2 regions of the Alteromonas sp. CNT1-28 genome follow, and region 2 is predicted to be linked to the other one. Evidence: predicted binding sites of a transcription regulator. Region 2 holds the regulator's gene; the other holds the start of a gene.
The links. The regulator FNR, encoded in region 2, switches genes on or off when oxygen is low (the NO sensors DNR and NnrR bind a similar motif). The targets are predictions, from matches to a motif close to TTGATCTAGATCAA.
Positions count from the first base shown of each region.

Region 1: the regulator FNR is predicted to act here: its motif matches at 4,195-4,208, upstream of MHN02_RS00625 (high-potential iron-sulfur protein).

Region 1 covers NZ_JAKREZ010000001.1:135,180-145,336, reverse strand. Annotated here, with positions in the region: gene MHN02_RS00645 (hypothetical protein) at 1-984, shown strand, start outside; gene MHN02_RS00640 (hypothetical protein) at 1,182-3,008, shown strand; gene MHN02_RS00635 (CPXCG motif-containing cysteine-rich protein) at 3,321-3,512, shown strand; gene MHN02_RS00630 (flavin reductase) at 3,505-4,134, shown strand; gene MHN02_RS00625 (high-potential iron-sulfur protein) at 4,357-4,650, shown strand; gene MHN02_RS00620 (hypothetical protein) at 4,834-5,472, opposite strand; gene MHN02_RS00615 (hypothetical protein) at 5,469-6,230, opposite strand; gene MHN02_RS00610 (hypothetical protein) at 6,242-7,030, opposite strand; gene MHN02_RS00605 (amidase) at 7,370-8,989, opposite strand; gene MHN02_RS00600 (transporter substrate-binding domain-containing protein) at 9,131-9,892, opposite strand.
Region 2 covers NZ_JAKREZ010000040.1:9,673-19,829, forward strand. Annotated here, with positions in the region: gene MHN02_RS18745 (FixH family protein) at 1-34, shown strand, start outside; gene MHN02_RS18750 (heavy metal translocating P-type ATPase) at 34-2,448, shown strand; gene ccoS (cbb3-type cytochrome oxidase assembly protein CcoS) at 2,450-2,680, shown strand; gene MHN02_RS18760 (sulfite exporter TauE/SafE family protein) at 2,667-3,326, shown strand; gene fnr (fumarate/nitrate reduction transcriptional regulator Fnr) at 3,372-4,109, shown strand; gene uspE (universal stress protein UspE) at 4,354-5,277, shown strand; gene ttcA (tRNA 2-thiocytidine(32) synthetase TtcA) at 5,426-6,379, shown strand; gene MHN02_RS18780 (patatin-like phospholipase family protein) at 6,380-7,402, shown strand; gene MHN02_RS18785 (DUF2987 domain-containing protein) at 7,417-8,064, opposite strand; gene MHN02_RS18790 (glucosaminidase domain-containing protein) at 8,061-8,852, opposite strand; gene MHN02_RS18795 (stress protein) at 8,845-9,576, opposite strand; gene MHN02_RS18800 (LysE family transporter) at 9,659-10,157, opposite strand, start outside.

The DNA.
Region 1 (10,157 bases), on a different contig from region 2:
AGTTCAGATTTGGTTAACGACTTGGTTGGGCTAGTTGATTCAGAGATATGGAAGTATATCGAAGATCCACCTTTTTCTGAACTTACCTCAATAGCAAAAAAAGTACGCGATATTTCATCTATCTTTCATGAGTTCTCCGAACAGCAATCAGAATCAAACTTAGCAGAAGTGCTGTTGATGGCCAGAAAAGCAAAAAAGGGTAAAGCTATATTAGAAGCGGCGAGATACTGCAAGAAAAAAGCCAAATCTAGGTTAATAGAACGTCTGACAAGGATCAAAAATGAGTTAAATATTACTGCTCATTTCTATGTCCGACCAACTGACAAAAAGAACACCCACATTTGGCCAAGTCTGGATGTCGCTTTTTTGATAGAAGTTAAAGATTTGCTCACTGGAATAGAGTCTCTCGAACAGTCGCTCTCTGTCTTAAGATGCCTTTCTGAAGAAGGGATTCAGATTAGTGTTGCCATGATTTGTAACGGTGCTGTTTTATCACAATTGGCCGTCAAACCTGCTTTATCATTACCTCTATCACTGCCAGACTTAACATTTGAACAGGACTGGCAAAATATAATTGAAACACCATTTTTTGTGTCCAGATACAATAATCACTTTACTGTATGTCAGAGTAGTATTGATTCACTATCTAGACTTATTGAATGCGTTGATTTAGAGGCTCTGCATAAAGAGGAGTACCAGCTTTACAAACACTTGGAGTCAGAATTTCTAACCAATGCTGATGCCCTCACTGGAGTATGTTTTGATGCTGATGATGGGCAAAAAGTTGAGTTGAAAGATTTACTGGATGAGCAGTGGAAGGATTTATCGGACGAACTAGAGCAACGTAAATTAGGTGCCGATATTGAGAGCCCCCTCTACTCTCAAAATGCGAAGCTTCTTGAAGGACAAGTTCAGGGAAAAGCTGCCTCGTGGGTTGTAGCAAGAATTCTGCTATTGAATATGGAGGTTTTACGGTATGGCTAATATTGTAGAAAAAAGAAGGCCCTCTATTGTACATGAGGGCCTTTTTATAGGTTGGTCGGTCTACATGCGGGAACTAGCACCAGTCCACGTAGGCGACCATTCTTTCAATGTTTCAGCCACTTAGCTATTTGAGCAACTGAACTAAATTAGTGTACTATCAACTAGTATAGTCTAAAATTAGATGGTAACAAAAAGTTATGCGGGTAGACAAGGCGATTCTAACAAAGGGATTTTCAGTTCAGCAAGCCTTTTTCTTGGACTGCTGGTTCAATATGTCTCATGAACTGTCGTTAGACAGTGAGAGGGCTACCTTCATAAACCCTATAAGAGGAGTCAGAGAGCTTTTATCTTTGTTCGAAATGGGGGAGCAGTTCGGGGCTGCGGGTAAACGTGTAGTTGTCGCGTCAGAATTGGCCGAGGTCTTGACACAAGACGCTGTACTCAAAGATGGAAAGTACATCCAGATTGTCAACCGTATGATCTGTAACATGGATGCAAATGTTAATACTGGCGAACATGCGCAATGCAGAGTAAATAGGAATGGAAACTTAATAGTTAGCTTATGCCGAGAGTTGCTGGACTTGCTTGAGAAGAGTTATCTGGAAGATGCCTTTCAATTACTCAAGGCCAAATTAGCTGGGTTTGATAGCGAAAATAGGAATAATGAATTTCAATCAATTGTTTCGTTGACTAATTCGGTGATTGGAGCGTTGTCGGCCAACGGTGCTGATATACAAGAAACAAACGCTTTCTATAGATTCATCCTGATGAAGGAAGGTGAGGAAAGTTTCGATCAAAGATTGGAACGTCTCATTTCCGTGGCTTTAAGCTCTCCAGAGGAGTATCGGCTTGTATTTAAAATAAAAAGCCCCGCTCTTGCAGATATGTTGGCTGGAGAAGATCCTCAAATTTGTTTCGGGCCGCTGCAAATTACCCCGATATCAGAGCAAGAGCTTGAAGCAACATGCACTCTATCTGCTCAGTCATATACCACGGCGGGGGCACAAGCTTATGACCTATTGGGAGAGTTTGTTGATGCGCTCAGCTATACATTGGGCAAGCAAGAAATAACGATAGTTACTAGATACACTGCAACATTAGTAGCTAATAATCGTACTAAATCATTTAAAATTCATCGTCCAATACCAAACCCTAACTATCAATTTGAGGAAGAAAAATTTTTAAGGTTCTGTCAGAGTATGGAAGCAGGTACAGGAAGTGACAACCTTGGCACAAAAGACAACAAAATATCGGCCGCGTTCCGGTTATTAAGAGTAAGTTCGCACGCAACAAGTACGGAGTTAAAGTACACTAACTATTGGACTGCTTTGGAGTCGCTGACAAGAGATGTGTTCGAGCGACAAGGAGGAGATGACGAAAATGTAATTGCTGCGGCATTACCCTGCATAGCAATTGATTACGTAACTAAGAGGCTAAAATCCTTCATCGCGGCATTTCACAATATTGGAGTGGTTGACTTCCAAATGCCAGGAGAGGAGGACCGGTTCTCTTTGGATGGTTGTGCGCCGATAGATTTGTATGATGTTTTATTGGACGGTAAGAAAAGTGAAGCTGTCATAAACCAGCTGGGTGACTATCCATTTTTCCAGTATAAATTCAGAGTATTTTCTGAGTACTTCACTTCCTCAATAACTATGTATGAAAGAATTGCTAACCACGAGAAGAAAGTTAGGCAGCAACTAAGAAGAATCTATCGTGTTCGAAATTTGATCGTCCATGATGCTCGGAACATTGAAGGTCTAGAACAGCTTTGTGCTCACCTTGAACATTATTTAAAAGGCTGCCTGAACACTATGCTGGAACTAATGGCCGTCAAACCAACTATACAAACACCAAAAGAGTTCTTCATTCGCTACCACGACCTTGTAGATGAAGTAAAAACGCAACTGGATCCATCATGGTCGAAGAAAGAAAGCAAAAGAACCGGAGAACTTAAGAAACTTAGAGATCAAGGGCATAATAAGCATTCGAAGCTCCGAGAACTTGTCAGGGTTCACCAGTAAACGTATTTTGTTTCCAGCAATAAAAATCGTAGCTAACTAAGTTAGATTAACCCACTATCCAATTTAAATTGACCTTACCTGCACAACTGGTGGCTTAGTTTTTTCGGGAAGGTCAAGGCCACTCTTTTCACTTTTGTTTTTAGCAATGTGATACTCTCGCCGTACCTTATTTGTCTCTTTTAGTGAAATATCTGTGTCAAACGAGCCCTTGTCAATTCAACGAAGAAGAGTTCCCACACGTGTCTAAAAGAAAATCCACTCGTCTTTGCATTACGTAACAAATAGCATTAGTGATTACAAAGGCATTTAAATATGAGTTTAACTCGTTCCATGGGCTTTTCCTGTCCTTACTGTATGGCCCCAAATGATGTTGAAATAGATGAAATTAACGATGTTGGCCAAGTACAGGTGCTCGACTGCCAAGTGTGTTGTCAGCCCATTGAGCTTACTGCTTATCAGCACGGTGATGACATTCAGATAGAGGCAGAAAGAGAGAATGACTAAGCAGTTTACCCGCGGTGATATAGACGCCCTTGCACAGCGCTACCGCGCAAACCTAATCAATAGTTTGTCTGGTTTTAAATCGGCGACTTTGGTGGGTACAACAAACGGCGTTACAAACAATTTGGCTATAGTGAGCTCTATTGTTCATGTCGGTGCAAACCCGCCTCTCATTGGCATGATCATGCGTCCACATACCGTCACGCGAGATACGTTGAGCAATATAAAACAGCAGGGCTTTTATACGCTAAATCACGTGGCTGTTGACTGGGTCGACAAAGCCCACCAAACATCAGCCCGCTATGCGCCAGATGAAAGTGAATTTGAAGCCGTTGGGTTAACCGCGCAGATCAATGAGTCCTTCAGTGCGCCGTATGTCAAAGAAAGTGAAATTAAAATGGGCTTAAAAGTAGCACAGCATTTTACTTTGCTTAATGAAACCGAAATGGTTATCGGCGAGATCCAAGAGCTCTACGTTCCTGAGCAAATAATAGATTCAGACGGCTATGCTGATATAGAGCAAGCGCAAACGGCCTGTATCTCAGGCCTAGACAGCTACCACAGCACACAACGAATTGCGCAATTTGCGTATGCAAAGCCCGATGTAAAGTTAACCGTGAAGTGAACTAATAAACTGTCCAACGGTCTTACATTCAATACTTAAGGTTGTAACTCTGAAGTTTATTTAATCTGGATCAAGCGAAAATGCGACATTTCGTTCGATCTTTTTTCAAAAAGAGATAGTATTTAAACATGAAACAAAACCTGCCTCTTTGGGCAGGTTTTTGCGTTTAAGGCACTGAATAAAAAAGAATCATTATCGTTTCTATCTCTTAAGGAGAATGTTATGAAATCTGTAAATCGCCGTGACTTTTTAAAGCTTTCTGGCTCGACAGTTATCGGTCTTACATTAGGTGGTGTAGCGTTACGTGCTCAGGCTCAAGAACAATTGAGTGCTGATGACCCTACTGCAAAAGCACTGAACTACACACCGTCGTCAACTGTTGAAGGTGCAAAATGCGCAAACTGCATGTACGTGCAGGGCGCCGATGGCGAACAACACCGCCCTTGTAACATTTTCCCTAATAAGCTTGTTAACGCTGATGGCTGGTGTAGCGCTTGGGTGAAAAAGCCAGGTTAACAACCTTAGCCATTGCAACTTCATTTAACGCCCGTCTATTGTTAGTCGGGCGTTTTGTTAGGCTAAGAATAGTCGTATAAGTACAAGTTCCTAGGTTAAACAAGGCCATCTATCTGTCGTGTGTAGTGATCAACAAGAAGATATGATGACTATTTTTCGCTGAATTAAAAATATTGGGCGTATTTAACCAACAATTTCGTACAGCGAAACTCGAGATAGCCACTTATTGTCCAAACAAACCTCTAACTGTCGCAGCCAATTAGAAAGTGCGCGAAAATGTTTTGTTGAAGACACTTTTGTGCTTAACCATGTTTCGTTGTCAATTAACCACAGCGGCGAGTTTTTAAGAATTTCAGAAGTTAATGCGACGGGCGGCACCGTTAAGGCTAGTGCAGCTATTGTTTGGTACGGCCTCAGTTCGTGGGTCCTGACTAATTCGGCTTTCATACGACTAAGTTCACCGATGGTAAATATATGTAACTTGTGTAATCGCTTGGTAAGTTGTGGACCAACACCTTGAAGGCGTATGACCTCAATGTCGCTTTTTAAGCCTTTCCACTTCGCTGGCACAAAAGGCGTGTCCATAGAATGAACATTGTAATGAACGTCTAGTAACCAACCATCTTGTGCGAGTGGGTAGCGCTGGGGATCAAGTTGAGGTGCGGTGCTATTATTATTTTCATCATCAGTTAGTTGGCCCATTCTTACTCGTATACTCTCTACACCAAAACTAGACTGCTGAAAGGCTAAGGTATTCATCACCGTTGCCATTTCAGCATGTATAAGCCAAATTAAGCTCTGTACGTCAGTAGAAGTACTCATAAAATAGACTTGAAATGAATTTCAACTTCGCTGTAGATGTTTGCGCTACTTTGTGCGTCTTGCGGCGCTCGATTACTTGCAGGCGTAATATTAAGCCTTGTTTTTATCAATTTTGATGTATCGATGACCCCGGCGAAACGATTGGCTACTGACAAATTACTCAGACCAAAGTTTCTAGTTATTGTTGCGTTGCTACTCGGTGCTGAGTCGTTCTCTTCCTCCTCTTCCTGAGAGCTATCTTCCTTCATGCTAAAAGTGAGCTTTGCGTTTATCTTGCCGTGATCGACAGAAAGTTTAGGAATACCGTTTATCAACACATCAGAGAGCAATTGCCGCTGCTTTTGGGCAATGGTTAGCATGACAGCTATTTTAATCTTCTTCGCACCTTCCTCAGTTAATTTTTTGCCTGAAAAGTCCAGTTTTTCTTTTAGTGAAATTCCTAGGTCTTTAAAAAACGAGGGAGACTCTTCTTTTTGCTGCGTCGGTGCTTGATACGGTGCCCCCTTGTAGACCGCGTGTTCAACATCGCTATCAAATGGGTAACGCTGTTTAAGATTTTCTTCTAATTGGAAAACAAGTTCATCGTCTTGCATACATTTTGCAACAAACTCGTCGTCTGAAAGTGTCAATAAATTGTTTAGTTCTGATATTTTATCTTGTTGTTCAATCTGCGATGCGAGAACCGCACCAAACGTATCTGAGATGAGTTTTGCCACAAACTCGGCAAAACCCAGCTCATTAAGAGCTGAGTTTGACATGGCGTGTATTCCTACTGATCTAACGGTAAATAATCGGTGCGGAAGTTTATTTTCACACCACCAAAAATATTCACTCTTGAGCCTGATCTATCTTGATCAACTTTACTCGTTGTCGTAACTGTCACATTCGAATACTTAGTAGATGCCGAAGCTTTGACCCAACTCGATAAGATGGAGCCGGTTTTAGCGCGAGCCTGTGCGGAAAACGCTTTGCGGTTGTATTTATTTTGTGTTTCTCTGCTAAAGGACGAGCCATAGGTTGTAAACGTCAAACGAGTTTCTATGTCTCCATTTTCAATGACCAGGCGCAATATTCCTTGCTTAACCATTTCTTTAAGCATGTCGTATTTATTCACCGATATTCGCCTTGCTACCGCATCAAGAATAGCGTCATACGAGTTTTGACCATCTACAGCGATTTGATTATTGTCGGCGACTCCCGCTTCCTCCGGGGTTTCAAGCGCTGCATTTAATGCATTGGCTTGATCTTGATTTAATGTCGCGTTTCCTCCGTTATTCTCTACAGCGGTAACTTTCTCTTGGTTGTCTACATCAGCGGGTAACGCTCGCGCTAAAAAATCTAAAATCATGTCACCGCTAATATCATCTTTGGTGTCATTGATAAAAGAAGAAAGCGATTTACTTGTTTGTTGAAGAAGCTCAATATAGGCTTCGGTTTGGCGGATGTTACTAGAGATTAATGCGTCAAATACATCGGTTATTAGTTTAGTCGTAAATTCAGGGAATCCAATTTCGCTTAGTCTTGTGGCCTGAGTAACTGCTTCAGAAGTTCCAGACATGATACACCTCCATAGTGATAATCTAGAATGAAGTGACATTTACCGCAGTCATTGTTTATGTGTGTTGAACTCTGTACTACACTTCTTCTCGCCAAGCGAATTCAGGCAATGAGTAGTGTACGTAATGTGACTGTCTGAAAAGACGTACCGTTCAAGTCAACAAGCGTAAGCTTTGCATATTAACAAAAATTTAACCATATTTTTTTAACTTATTTTTAAAATTGTGAGCAGAATATAAAATGACCTTCACTAACTGAAATACTCAAATAATTTGAATCACTTTAATAATCAAAACTTTCCCAGTTCAGCATCTTTCAAAAGATCTTAAATTACCATTGCTTAGCGGTTACTTCGAACCCCTTCATCAATACCTTTCAACGCTGGGTTGTCAAAACGTGTAGGCAGAAGGCCAGGCTTAATGAAGAAGCCGTGTTTTGCTTCAAAGACTCGACCTATTTTCAAAACACTTTCGTCTTGCCACTTACCACCAATAAAACTAATTCCCACAGGAAGATCTTTTACTTGTCCGGCAGGCACTGTGAGATGCGGATAACCAGCGATGGCAGCCAAATACCCTACACCAATAAAGCCGGCTGGCGAATGGTCGCCGTATACTCCGTCGATAAGAAATGATGGACTGTTCGAGGGCGCAACCAATATATCAACGTTGTGTTTTGCTAATAATGTATCGATACCGTTCTTGCCTGCAGTGTCTTGAATAAGGCGCAGCGCATTTTGATACTTTTCACTGTTAATGGCTGTCGACGCGAGCGACTTCTCGAATATATCTTGGTCGAATAACGCTAACTCGCGTTCTGTTTTATTATTAAACGCGATGAGCTCTGATAAGTTCCTAACAGGAAGCTCTGCTGGCGACGTCGACAAGTATTCGTTGATGCTATGATGAAACTCGCTAAGCAAAACATTGTAAGAGTCGGCCCAAAAAGAATCTGGCTGAGAGAAGTCGCTGATGTCCACCAACGTAGCGCCCGATGCTTTTAGCTGGTTCAACGCCTTTTCATATACGGCGAGTACATGAGGATTATCGCCTTGGCGGTACCTAACCACACCAATTCGCTTACCTTTTAAATCGGTAGCAAGCATGGACGATGCGGGCATAGCTGGACGATGAGAGTCTGCATCTAGCGTAGCGTTATCGCCTGCATCTGTGCCTGCCATAATTGACGTCATCAGCCAGGCATCTTGAACGTTAGATGTCATTGGTCCCGCGGTGTCTTGACTGAAAGATATAGGCACAATGTGAGTTCTTGAAAGTAAACCCACTGTGGGTTTAAAGCCTACTACACCGTTTATAGACGCGGGACATATAATAGAACCATTGGTTTCAGTGCCCACAGCAAGAGACGCCAAACGAAGCGACATTGCCGCCCCTGAACCCGATGACGAGCCACACGCACTTCTTGATAGTATATGTGGGTTTCGGGTAAGCCCACCCACAGCGCTCCAGCCACTCACCGAAGACTCTGAACGAAAGTTAGCCCACTCAGACAAGTTGGTTTTACCCAATATAATTGCCCCAGCTGCTTTCAGTTTTTCCACAATAAACGCATTGCGACCGGTATCGTTATTGAGCAGCGCCATTGAGCCTGCAGTGGTGGGCATTTCTGTACTTTCGATATTATCTTTTAAGAGAACTGGGATGCCAGCCAGAGGGCCAAGTGTTTCACCGCTCGCTATTTTTTTGTCGATGACTTTCGCTTCGGTCAGCGCGTTTGGGTTAAGCGCTAAGATACTATTAACCTTTGTATCTAGCTGTTTAATGCGGGCAATATAACCGCTGACGATTTCAGCAGAGGTAGTATCACCACTTGCAATAGCTTGCGCTTGAATGTGGGCAGGCTTATCCAGCCATTGTTCGATGTCATTATTAAGATTTGCTTGTGACGCGCATGCAGTGCATAACACAACAATAGCCAGTAAATACCACCGTTTGAGCATAGGTTCTTCCTTAACGCATAGTTCTAGTGCTTGTTTTAGCGAAGATTAATTTTGCTACAGAACAAACTCGCACCAATGTAGTGTTAGTTTCTTATACGTTGAATCAGAAATAGTTCACTGTCTAGACAATAAAGTTAATATCTAGTTAGCAACATTTGCATTGGGAAGCTTGTGAAGGAGATTGTCGAGCTTGTACTCATCAAGTAGTAATTGATACCGCCCGTCTTCAATAAAAAGACGAAGCGTAGCGTTAAATTTAGCTCGTAGCTCTGGGTCAGGGATCGCCGCACTGTACGCTGAGATGGGAAACAACTCATGAAAGACGGTCTTATCTTGAGAGTAAGTGCCATTTTTAGATTTGAAATAATTAAAAATGTTTCTATCTAGGATAGCTACATCAATGCTACCACGCATCAGCATGTCCACTTGACGATCTTGTCGTGCCATTTCTATATAGGTAGTTTGCGATGCGAGAGTTCGCCCAAAGTCCTCACCTAATACCGATTGAGCGGTTTGAAAAGCAATGACGCTTTTACCTTTCAAATCGTCGATACTGTCTATCGTCAGTTCTCTGTCTGCGCGTGTTACCACGACGTTCTGATAGATAATATATGGCTCAGATAAAATGCTTTGATCGACTGTGTGTGCAAGATTAAGGGTAAGTCCAATGTCAACGGCGTCATCTTTTAATAGCCTTGCCGTACGCCCGAAAGGAACATAAATAGGCGACAATCCATATCCCATTTCAGCAAGGATCGCCCGCACCAAGTCAACTTCAAAGCCGGTGTGTTCTTGTGAAATAACGTATGGAGGCTTGTTCCAGCCCACAACCACATCTAGCTCTTTCGCGCTAAGCGGTATGATAAAACACAGTAAACAAACAGCAGATAAAAGTGCGCGCATACAACAGATGAACCAAACTATAAATTAAACGATACCCTTCTCATAATATAAACTTATATTAGAATTTCACCAGTCGACAAAAGGTTAGTTTTTCTCGAGGCTTACGTAATCAATTGAGCAGCCAAGTTTTATTGGGTACTTGAGAGCCTGTTGAGAACCAAAGTGGTTAGATTTGATCATGCCTCTGTAAGCATCGCGTTCTGATTTACTTAAAGCTTTTCGCCTGCCTGCATTTTGTTTAACGCCAAGCAAAGGTACAATGACC
Region 2 (10,157 bases):
GCCCCACTCTGGCAAAATGAAATTCAATCCATAATGGCCAAACACGACTGTTACCATTGCGGCTTGCCTATTGCGGGCTCAGACGATGGAAAATTTACTACCGTCATATTAGGGCAACAACGCAACATGTGTTGCCCTGGATGTTTAGCCGTGGCGGAAGCCATCGTAACCAACGGTCTTGAAGACTATTACCAGTTTAGAACCGAACCAGCGCAAAAATCTGACGATGGTATTCTAGAGACACTCGACAAACTCAAAGTGTATGACGAACCTGCTCTTCAAGAAGAATTCGTTTTTGATGAGGGGCAAGATAAGCAGATTCAATTAACTCTTGAAGGTATCACGTGCGCTGCGTGTGGATGGCTTATCGAAAAGCAGTTGTCAAAAGTAGAAGGGATAAAGCAAGTCGCGGTAAACGTCCAAGAGCGCCGCGCTTTAGTTACTTGGTCACCTTTTCAAATCAAGCTTAGTCAGATTCTTTCTACACTAAAACGCATTGGTTATGTTGGGTCGCCATTTCACCCCGATGAACACGAAGCCAGTTATAAACGCGAACAAAAGACCTTTCTGAAAAAGCTTGGCCTAGCAGGCATTATGACCATGCAGGTGATGATGCTGATGACGGGGCTGTATTTTGACTGGTTTGGCGCTATTGAATTAGAAACCCGACAGTATTTTTACTGGGTTGCCCTTACGCTTACTACACCTGTAGTACTTTACTCAGGCAGCACTTTTTATGTGGGCGCCGCTAAAGCGCTAAGCGCAAGAACGGTTAATATGGATGTACCCGTTACGCTTGCCATATTCGGTACTTACATTGCAGGAATACGTTCGACTGTATTAGAACAGGGCGAAGTGTATTTTGAATCTATTTGTATGTTCATTTTCCTGCTGTTACTCAGCCGCTTTTTAGAACATCGTAGCCGTCATCGCGCCGCACAGATCTCTGCCAATATGATGCAGTATGTACCCGTTTCAGCCACCAAATTACTGCCGGATGGAAGCCTAACCGAGTGTCTGGCAAAGCAGTTAAAAATTGACGATGTGGTGATGGTTAAGCCTGGTGAAACGATCCCCATTGATGGGGTGGTGACTGAAGGGAACGCAGCGGTTGACGAATCTATGCTTACCGGTGAATTTAACCCGGTGCGCAAGTCAAACAATAGCACCGTATATGGTGGTACTGTATGTCAAGACGGCAGCCTGACCATTAAAGTGACACAAACTCTCAAAAATGCGCTGGTAAATCAAATTGTAAGGCTGCAAGCAAGTGCTATGGCGAATAAGCCTAAAGCGGCGCAAATAGCTGATAACTTTTCTCGATATTTTGTGACAGCTGTCTTACTGATTTCTGCCTTAACTTATGGCTTTTGGGCATATCAGGGGAGCGACGAAGCTTTTTGGATCACCATATCAGTATTGGTAGCAACCTGCCCTTGCGCATTAGGGTTGGCTACACCATCAGCGTTAACCTGCGCTATGGCGAAGTTAAACAAGCAAGGTATTTTGCTTAAACGCGCCGATGCGCTCGAACAAATCACTGATATCGACACCATCGCACTGGATAAAACTGGTACGCTTACACAAGGCAAATTTACCCTTTCAAATGCCTGGTATGCTGACGGTGTAGACAGTGACAGTGCACTTTCAATTGCCCGTGCTCTAGAGTCGCGCTCTGAACACCCAATTGCAAAAGCCTTTAGCCACAATAATGCCTCCAGCAGACAAACTGTCCACAATGTGGTTAATTTTACCGTGACGCTAGGAGGCGGCATTAGCGGTGAAATTAACGACACCTTGTTTTCAATGGGCTCTGCCCAATTTTGTGTCCACGAATCACAACAAAAGCTTCTTAAGGATTATCCGTCAGCTAATGTCTTTCTCACCGTGAAGGGCCGTATTATGGCGGCGTTTGAGGTAAGCGACACGTTGCGAGAGGATACCCAAGAAACCTTGAATATTCTGGCAAAAAGTCACACCCTTGCAGTATTAAGTGGCGATACACAACAAAACGTGGACGCTCTTACCGCTTCCTTGCCAATATCAACAGCTAAAGGTGGGCTCACACCAGAGCAGAAGTACGATGCTGTACAGGCTATGCAGCAATCGGGGGCAAAAGTAATGATGATGGGTGACGGTATTAACGACGCTCCAGTTCTTGCCAGCGCTGATGTGGCAATTGCAGTGGGTAATGCCACAGACGTGGCTAAAACTGCCGCCGACGTGATACTGCTTGGCGATCAGCTGCTTTCTGTACCAGAACTTATTCGAACTGCGCACCAAGTGAAGCAAAAAATAAGGCAAAATATTGGCTGGTCGGTAGGTTACAACGTTTTGATCTTACCTTTCGCCGTATCAGGCCTACTTTCACCGTGGATGGCTGTTGTTGGTATGTCGTTAAGCAGTATCATTGTGGTCACAAACTCAACGCGACTTTTGAGCAAATAGCATGAGTATTATTTACGTATTAATTCCAATCGCCATCATCATTGTTGCCGTCGCTATCGTGATATTCTTTTGGGCGGTGAAAACCAATCAATTTGAAGATTTGGATCGCCAAGGGTATAGCATACTGTTTGACGATGATCTTCCGCCAGAAGAAAAAAAGCTAGCTGAGCAACGCAAACAACTTCAAGACAGTAAAGTAGACAAAAGCCAAGCGCCACATGGAAGGGATTAACTACTTCTCTGCCTTTCTTATCGGCTTAGCCGGCGGAGTTCACTGTGTGGGAATGTGCGGTGGAATTGTCGCTGCGCTAAGGATGGTATCGCCTAAAGGCGCTTCAGCACTACCCTATACCCTTGCCTATAACATGGGACGTATAGTGAGCTACACCATCGCCGGAGCAATAACCGGGGCACTTGGAAAAATTGCAGCAGATTATATACCTCTTGCCAACTATGCCCTTTCCCTACTTAGCGGAATCATGTTGCTTCTACTGGCGTGTTATTTGGGTAAGTGGTGGACTGTCTTAACGGTGCTGGAAAATGCGGGTAAAGGCCTATTTTCCAAAGTCCAGCCGCTTTCAAAACGCTTTTTGCCATTTAAGACCCCTTTAAGTGCGTTGCCTTATGGTTTTATTTGGGGTTGGCTTCCTTGCGGTTTGGTGTATTCCACACTTACCTGGTCTCTCGCGGCGGGTAACGCGCTAGAAGGCGCTGCTATTATGTTCTTCTTCGGTTTGGGTACATTACCCACCTTGCTCGCCGCAAGCGCTGGTAGCCAATATATTGTTCAAAGTTTTCAACATAACCATTTTAGACAAATTATTGCAGTAATAATGGCAATATATGCAGCTTATCTTATTCATGGCGCAATCGTTTAAAAATGGGTGTATTATTGTCGGGTATTCTTTTAGAGAGCGTGCATTATGAGCAAAGGAAGCCAATTTTCTATTCACTGTCAAAACTGTAGTTTCAGTCACCTGTGTTTACCGGTGGCGTTAAACAAAACAGAAATCGAGTCTCTTGACGATATTATTGAACGCAAGAAGCCGCTTCATAAAGGTGACACGCTGATTCAAACTGGTGATAAATTCCGTTCTCTATTTGCAGTGAGAACCGGTTCATTCAAATCATTTGTGACTAATACCGAAGGTGAAGAACAGATTACCGGCTTCCACTTTCCTGGTGATATTATCGGTTTCGATGCACTAAGAGAGAATAAACACCAAAGCTATACTTCTGCGTTAGAAACTGCCATGGTGTGTGAGCTTCCCTACGAGACCCTCGACGAAATGTCAGTGCAATTTCCAAAGCTACGCCACCAGATCATGAGCTTCATGAGCGCTGAAATAAAACAAGATCACGACATGATCATGCTTTTAAACAAGCGAACTGCAGAAGAGCGCTTACTGTATTTCATCTCACACCTGTCGCAACGCTTTGAAGAGCGTGGCTTTTCCCATAGAGAATTCCACTTAACCATGACGCGCAACGAAATTGGAAACTATTTAGGATTAACGATTGAAACGATTAGCCGTCTGTTAAGCCGTTTTCAAAAAGACAACATCATAAAGGTAGACGGCAAGCTTATTACTATTTTGGATTTCGATAGGCTAAACACCAAACTAGCGGCGCTTAACGGCCCTAGCGTTGTCTGCGGTTAGTCCTTTTTAAGTGTTAAATAAGGCGCGCACTAAGCGCGCTTTTTTGTAACCTGTGTTAGCCACCTATCTACCCTTTCAGCGCCACGCCGGTTGCTCCATATTCAATTAGGTACGTTCACTCATGGTCGCCTCGTAAAATTCTTGATCTAAAACAACTTACGTTTTTCCCAATGTCGTTTATAGTTAGTATTAGAAAGCTTCGATTTCGACAGCCGCTACTAAGTTTCGTAGTTAGGGGGACGTTATGATTGAGTGTAAACGAATTCTGGCCGTGGTAGATGCCGAGCGCGATAACCAACCTGCACTGAGCCGTGCTTATGAACTCGCTTCAAAAACAGGCGCTTCAGTTACCGCCATGATGGTGGTATACGACTTATCTTATGATATGACGACCATGCTTAGCCCGGATGAGCGCGAGTCAATGCGCGATGCAGTTACAAAGGAGCATGCAAAATGGCTTGCCACCCACTTAAGAGAACAAGGATTCACTGAAACTGATATCGTTGTAGAATGGAATAATCGTGCGTATGAGTCGATTATTTACTACACCCTAAACAATCAGATAGATTTAGTGGTAAAGGCAACCAAAAAGCACGACGATCTTGCTTCTGTTATTTTCACCCCCACCGACTGGCATTTAATGCGTAAATGCCCTCGGCCAGTATTGCTCGTTAAAGAGCACGACTGGCCAGAAGGAGGAGAGATTATTGCTGCAGTAAACGTAGGCAGTGAAGACGATGAGCACGCCGCACTTAACGATAAGCTCACCCTCATTGCTAACGACTACGCCTCTTTATTGAAAGGGAGCGTAAATTTGGTCAACAGTTACCCTTCTACACCACTTAATATCGCCATAGAAGTGCCTGAGTTCGACCCCGATACCTATCACGACGCGGTAAAAAATCATCATTTAAAAGAAATGCGTAGTCACGCGTTAAAGTACGGTATTCCTGAGAACAAATGCGTAGTAAGAGAAGGCCTTCCGGAAAAGGTCATCCCGCTAGTGGCAAAAACACTGGATGCAGAGCTGGTTGTTATTGGTACCGTTGGCCGTGTGGGCATTTCAGCGGCCCTAATTGGTAACACTGCAGAACACGTGATCGACGAACTCAATTGCGATGTGCTTGCTATTAAGCCAGATGGATTTGTGTCGCCGTTGTCGGTGTAATCTTTTCATCAGTACCGCATAGCCCGTGTTTTCCGTTACTTAGCGGCCAACACGGTATGTCACCAACAAATTTAACTTCACAAGCATGGTCTCGAAAAGCCGCTTTAATGTATAATGGTGGCTTTATCACAAACCAAGCTAGTTAATTATGAGTTTAGGCACAAACAGTGCTGACGCGTCGCCATTAAATGCTGCGCAAAGTAAGCAAAAGTACAACTTCAACAAACTTCAGAAACGACTTCGCCGCAATGTGGGTAAAGCCATTGGCGATTTCGGTATGATTGAAAACAACGACAAAGTAATGGTGTGTTTATCTGGCGGTAAAGACAGCTACACCATGCTAGATATTTTATTGTTTTTAAAGAAGATTGCGCCTATTCATTTTGATATCGTTGCGGTTAATCTTGACCAAAAGCAGCCTGGTTTCCCCGAACATATCTTGCCTGAATATCTAGAAAGCATTGGCGTTGACTACAAAATTGTAGAAGAAGACACCTACTCTATTGTTAAAGACAAAATTCCAGAGGGAAAGACAACATGCTCTCTCTGTTCTCGCTTGCGCCGTGGTATTTTGTACCGCACGGCAAAAGAGTTAGGTGCGACTAAAATTGCATTAGGTCATCACCGCGACGACATGCTAGAAACGTTTTTCCTCAATATGTTTCATGGTGGCAAGCTTAAGTCTATGCCGCCAAAGCTGGTCAGCGACAACGGTGAACACATCGTTATTCGTCCATTGGCGTACTGCACAGAAAAAGACATCGAGAAATATTCTCAGGCCGCTGAATTTCCGATTATTCCGTGTAACCTTTGTGGCTCACAAGAAAACCTACAGCGCCAAAACATAAAGGCTATGCTTCAAGACTGGAACCGTCGCTTCCCAGGTCGTATAGAGTCGATGTTCCGTGCGCTTCAAAACGTAGCGCCTTCACACTTAATCGACAGCAACCTTTATGATTTTAAAGCTATTGCTACACAAGAAGGCCCGGTAGAAGACGGTGATATCGGGTTCGATGAACCTTCTTTCACTACAGAAAATAGTACGGACTTCAGTGATGAAGATAATGCTATTGAAGTAATAAACATTATGGAACCTAAGTAAATGAAAATTGGACTTGCGCTAGGTGCCGGTGCCGCAAGGGGCTGGACTCACATTGGCATAATTGAAGCATTAGAAAAACTCGGCGTAAAAATTGACGTTGTTGCGGGATGCTCTATTGGTGCCTATGTTGGTGCTGCCTACGCAAGTGGCAAGCTGGAAGGATTGAAAGAGTGGGCCTGTTCCCTCAGCGACTGGCAGGTACTTGCTCTTATGGGCGTAGGACTTAGACGCGGCGGTATTGCAAGCGGACAGAAGGTTTTCGACAAACTAGCAAGCGAGTTTTGTGAATCGACTTATGAAGACATGCTTAAGCCGTTTGCGGCTGTGGCTACCGACCTTTATACAGGCCGTGAAGTGGTGTTTAACTCTGGTCCTATTGGAGACACCATTCAAGCATCCTGCGCTATTCCCGCACTTTTTGCGCCCGTAGCACACGGTGATCGTTGGTTGGTAGACGGTGCCGTTGTAAACCCTGTACCGGTGAACTTATGTCGCCAATTAGGGGCCGATTTTGTAATCGCGGTTAACCTTAACGCCGATTTCCGACCACTTCGTCTTGAAAAGTTGAGACAAGATCATGAAGAAAACCAGCGCAAAACTGAGGACTTTTTTACAAAGAGTCAAAACGTACTACGCCAATGGTTCTCCCCTGACAACAAGGAAGAAAAAGCCCTAGAGAAAAAAGACGAAAAAGACAGCGTCTCGGCTGGCAATGTAAAAACTGAAGAAGGCATTGCTTCTGATGTGATTGAAAAAGTGGAAGAAGAGTTTACCGAAGTGCCCGCAAAAGTGAATAAGCGCAACCCGCCGGGAATTATGAGCGTAATGAGTAGTTCACTTGAAATACTTCAAGCTCGCGTCACACGTTCACGCTTGGCTGGCGATCCGCCTGACATTCTTATTGAGCCTCAACTTACCGACGTGGGTATTATGGAATTCCACAGAGCCGAAGAGCTGTGCGCGAAGGGCGAAGAGACCATCGCGCGTTTAGCAGAGCAAATAAGGTATCAGCTTCTTACCTAATCCCAAATATGCATTTAGCTTGAAGCCATAGCGGTAACACGTAGCGGCGCATGAGGCAGTGTTAAGCCTTTTGCGTCGTTGATCCAATCTTGTTCTAGATGCAATACGCCGTTATTGATTTGCACACCTTGTGGTGTAATGAAATCTAAATTCTTGTCATCAAACTGAATCATCAAGCCCTTTACCGAAGGCATCATGAAAGACAAAAAGCTTCCCATTTCATTAAAGAAAGCTTCGTACTGACCATACAAAAACGTAAGGTCGTCTTTTGTGTAATACTGCTTAAGATATTCTGGTTTGGTTTCAAGTTGTACCGACATATCACACACGTTCGCGCGTTCGTTTAAATCGATGCGAACCAGTGCGTTGGCAAGTTTCAAGGCCTTTTCGGTAGGCACCGTGAATCGTCCTTCATCACTCACTTCTAAAGGCATTGTTTTCTTATCGGTTACGATAGACGCTCCGTTAACTTTACATAAACGCCCTTCGCCAACACGAACAAACCCGAATGCAAACTGAAGAGCTTGGGTATCTTCATTATCCAGCTTTTTAACATGGCTATAGAAACGGCTGTACTCAACATCTATCGTTTCAGCAGCAACGGAAGAACTGCCTACACCAATAAACAGAGATGAAGCAAAAAATAAAGCAGCGCGTATCATTCGGATAAAAACTCCTCGTTAAATAGGATCATAGTTTGAAGCTCTTCAACATAAGCGGCTCCTCGCTCAGAGTAATTCATTAGCCCTTCAGCTAACGCAACACCAGTAATAGGAATTTGGTTTGCACGCAGTCGGCTGCGGATCTCTCTTAAATCCGCATACGCGTCGTGGCGGTTTAAATTTCGCATGTAGGTGTACGTTGCACGAGACAAACTGTCGAATTTGGCAACTTCATGAGATGCCCCATCGTTTCGACGGTTAGGAACAAAGCCACACCCCTTAGAGAAACACCATAAGCCAAAGAAGTTATAGCCCTTTCTTGCGAACCGGCTGGTGCCCCAAGCTGACTCATTCGCGGCTTGCACGAGCACGAGTTCGGCTGGTAGAACATCAATCTTTTGTAGCAAAGCTAGCAATTTTGATTTTAGCGGCTGCGTTGGCTTAACTCGATATTCCTCTTCTAACCATTCAAGCCTTGCCATATCTTCTTCAGAGAGCGTCTCGTTAGCTAACGCCTTTCTATATAAGGTTTGTACGTAATGTCTTAGCGTGAGTAGATACGCATTCTGCTTCTCTATTTCGGGACGTAAATAGTTAAAAAATGCCTCTTTCTTCTCTTTTACATCTGTATAGGCAGAGAAGTTAGGCACCGGCTTTTTAGCTTCAACCGTTTGCGGTATATCTAAAATATCCGGTTCGTCCTCAGTAAAAATTATGGCGTTAATGACGATTACCGCCAATACGCCTAACGTAATGAGGACAATTTTAAAGGTTTCACGCTTATGCATCGAAGCTAGACTCATTCACATCGTTTTCAGATACTTCCGTGCTTACTCCCTGCTCGCCAATCAGTTCCTGATAGAGCAAGCCCATCATACTAAAATAAAAAGGTAATACCCAAATAAGTGAAAAGCCCAGCGTTAATGGCACCGACACAAACAGTAAAAAGAACACACCAAATATGCTGGCGATTTGAGCCCAGTATGCATTAAATACACGACACGACAGGATGATCGCGCTAATTGGCGTTAACTTTCTGTCAGCAACCAACATAAGTGAAAAGGACGAGGCTAAATAAAAATAAACGCCGGGTATAATAAGCAACATCATACCTAGTTGAACAAGAATACTGTTCACTAGCTGAGTTAGCGCCAGCAAAAATATCAAGGGGAAAAACTGGAATACGGTAAATACTGAAGTTTTAGTGCCGCGGGCAACAAAAACGCCCATCATATACAACCCCGTCAGCAGCGGGGCAACGATGCAGATTGCAACAATTTCTATGATAGACTGATGCTCGAATACATAGGTCCCATCGTCATTTATTGTGATGTACTGCTGAGCAAATACACCTAACACGACAAACGTCAAAAATAGAACAACACTTCCCTGCAGCAATGATGAAAAGTTTGCCTTTGTTAAACCGGCAGCGCGGCGCAATAGACCTTTGGTATCAAATTGATACTGTTTAGACAACGTATTGTTCAGGCGGTCTTGGTTTACGTCTTTCACACAACTCTCTTATCTTTATGAAAAATCGGCGCGATTATACCAATTCACAAAAACAAATGCCTGTTTGTAAGGTAAACAAACGTTAACCTAGTACTAATTTCGCAGCTAAACCGACGAGTAGCACCCCCATCGCACGGTCTAACCAATACCCTTTTTTACCAATAAGCTCAGCTACTTTACTGGTGCTCAAAAGGTATGAAAGAAAACAGAACCACAGTCCAGTAGCTATAGCTAAATAGATACCGTAGCCAAGTTTCACTGTAAATGGAGTATCAATACTAATAATTGCAGTAAACAATGAGAGGAAAAATAGCGTTGCTTTTGGGTTTAGTCCATTTGTGAGAAAGCCCATCCAAACTGCGCGCTTTGCAGATATGTGGGATGTTTTCTTTTCAGCGTTAACTGCCTGGTCCTGCTTTACAGGCCCGCTTCTAAGCGCACCAAACGCAAGGTACAATAAATAAGCTGCGGCGGCATAGCTAAATGTGGTGAATAACCATGGAGTAGTAGCAATAACCACACTAAGCCCCACTAACGAGTAAGCCACATGCAGTAATATAGCTAAGCCAATCCCTATACTG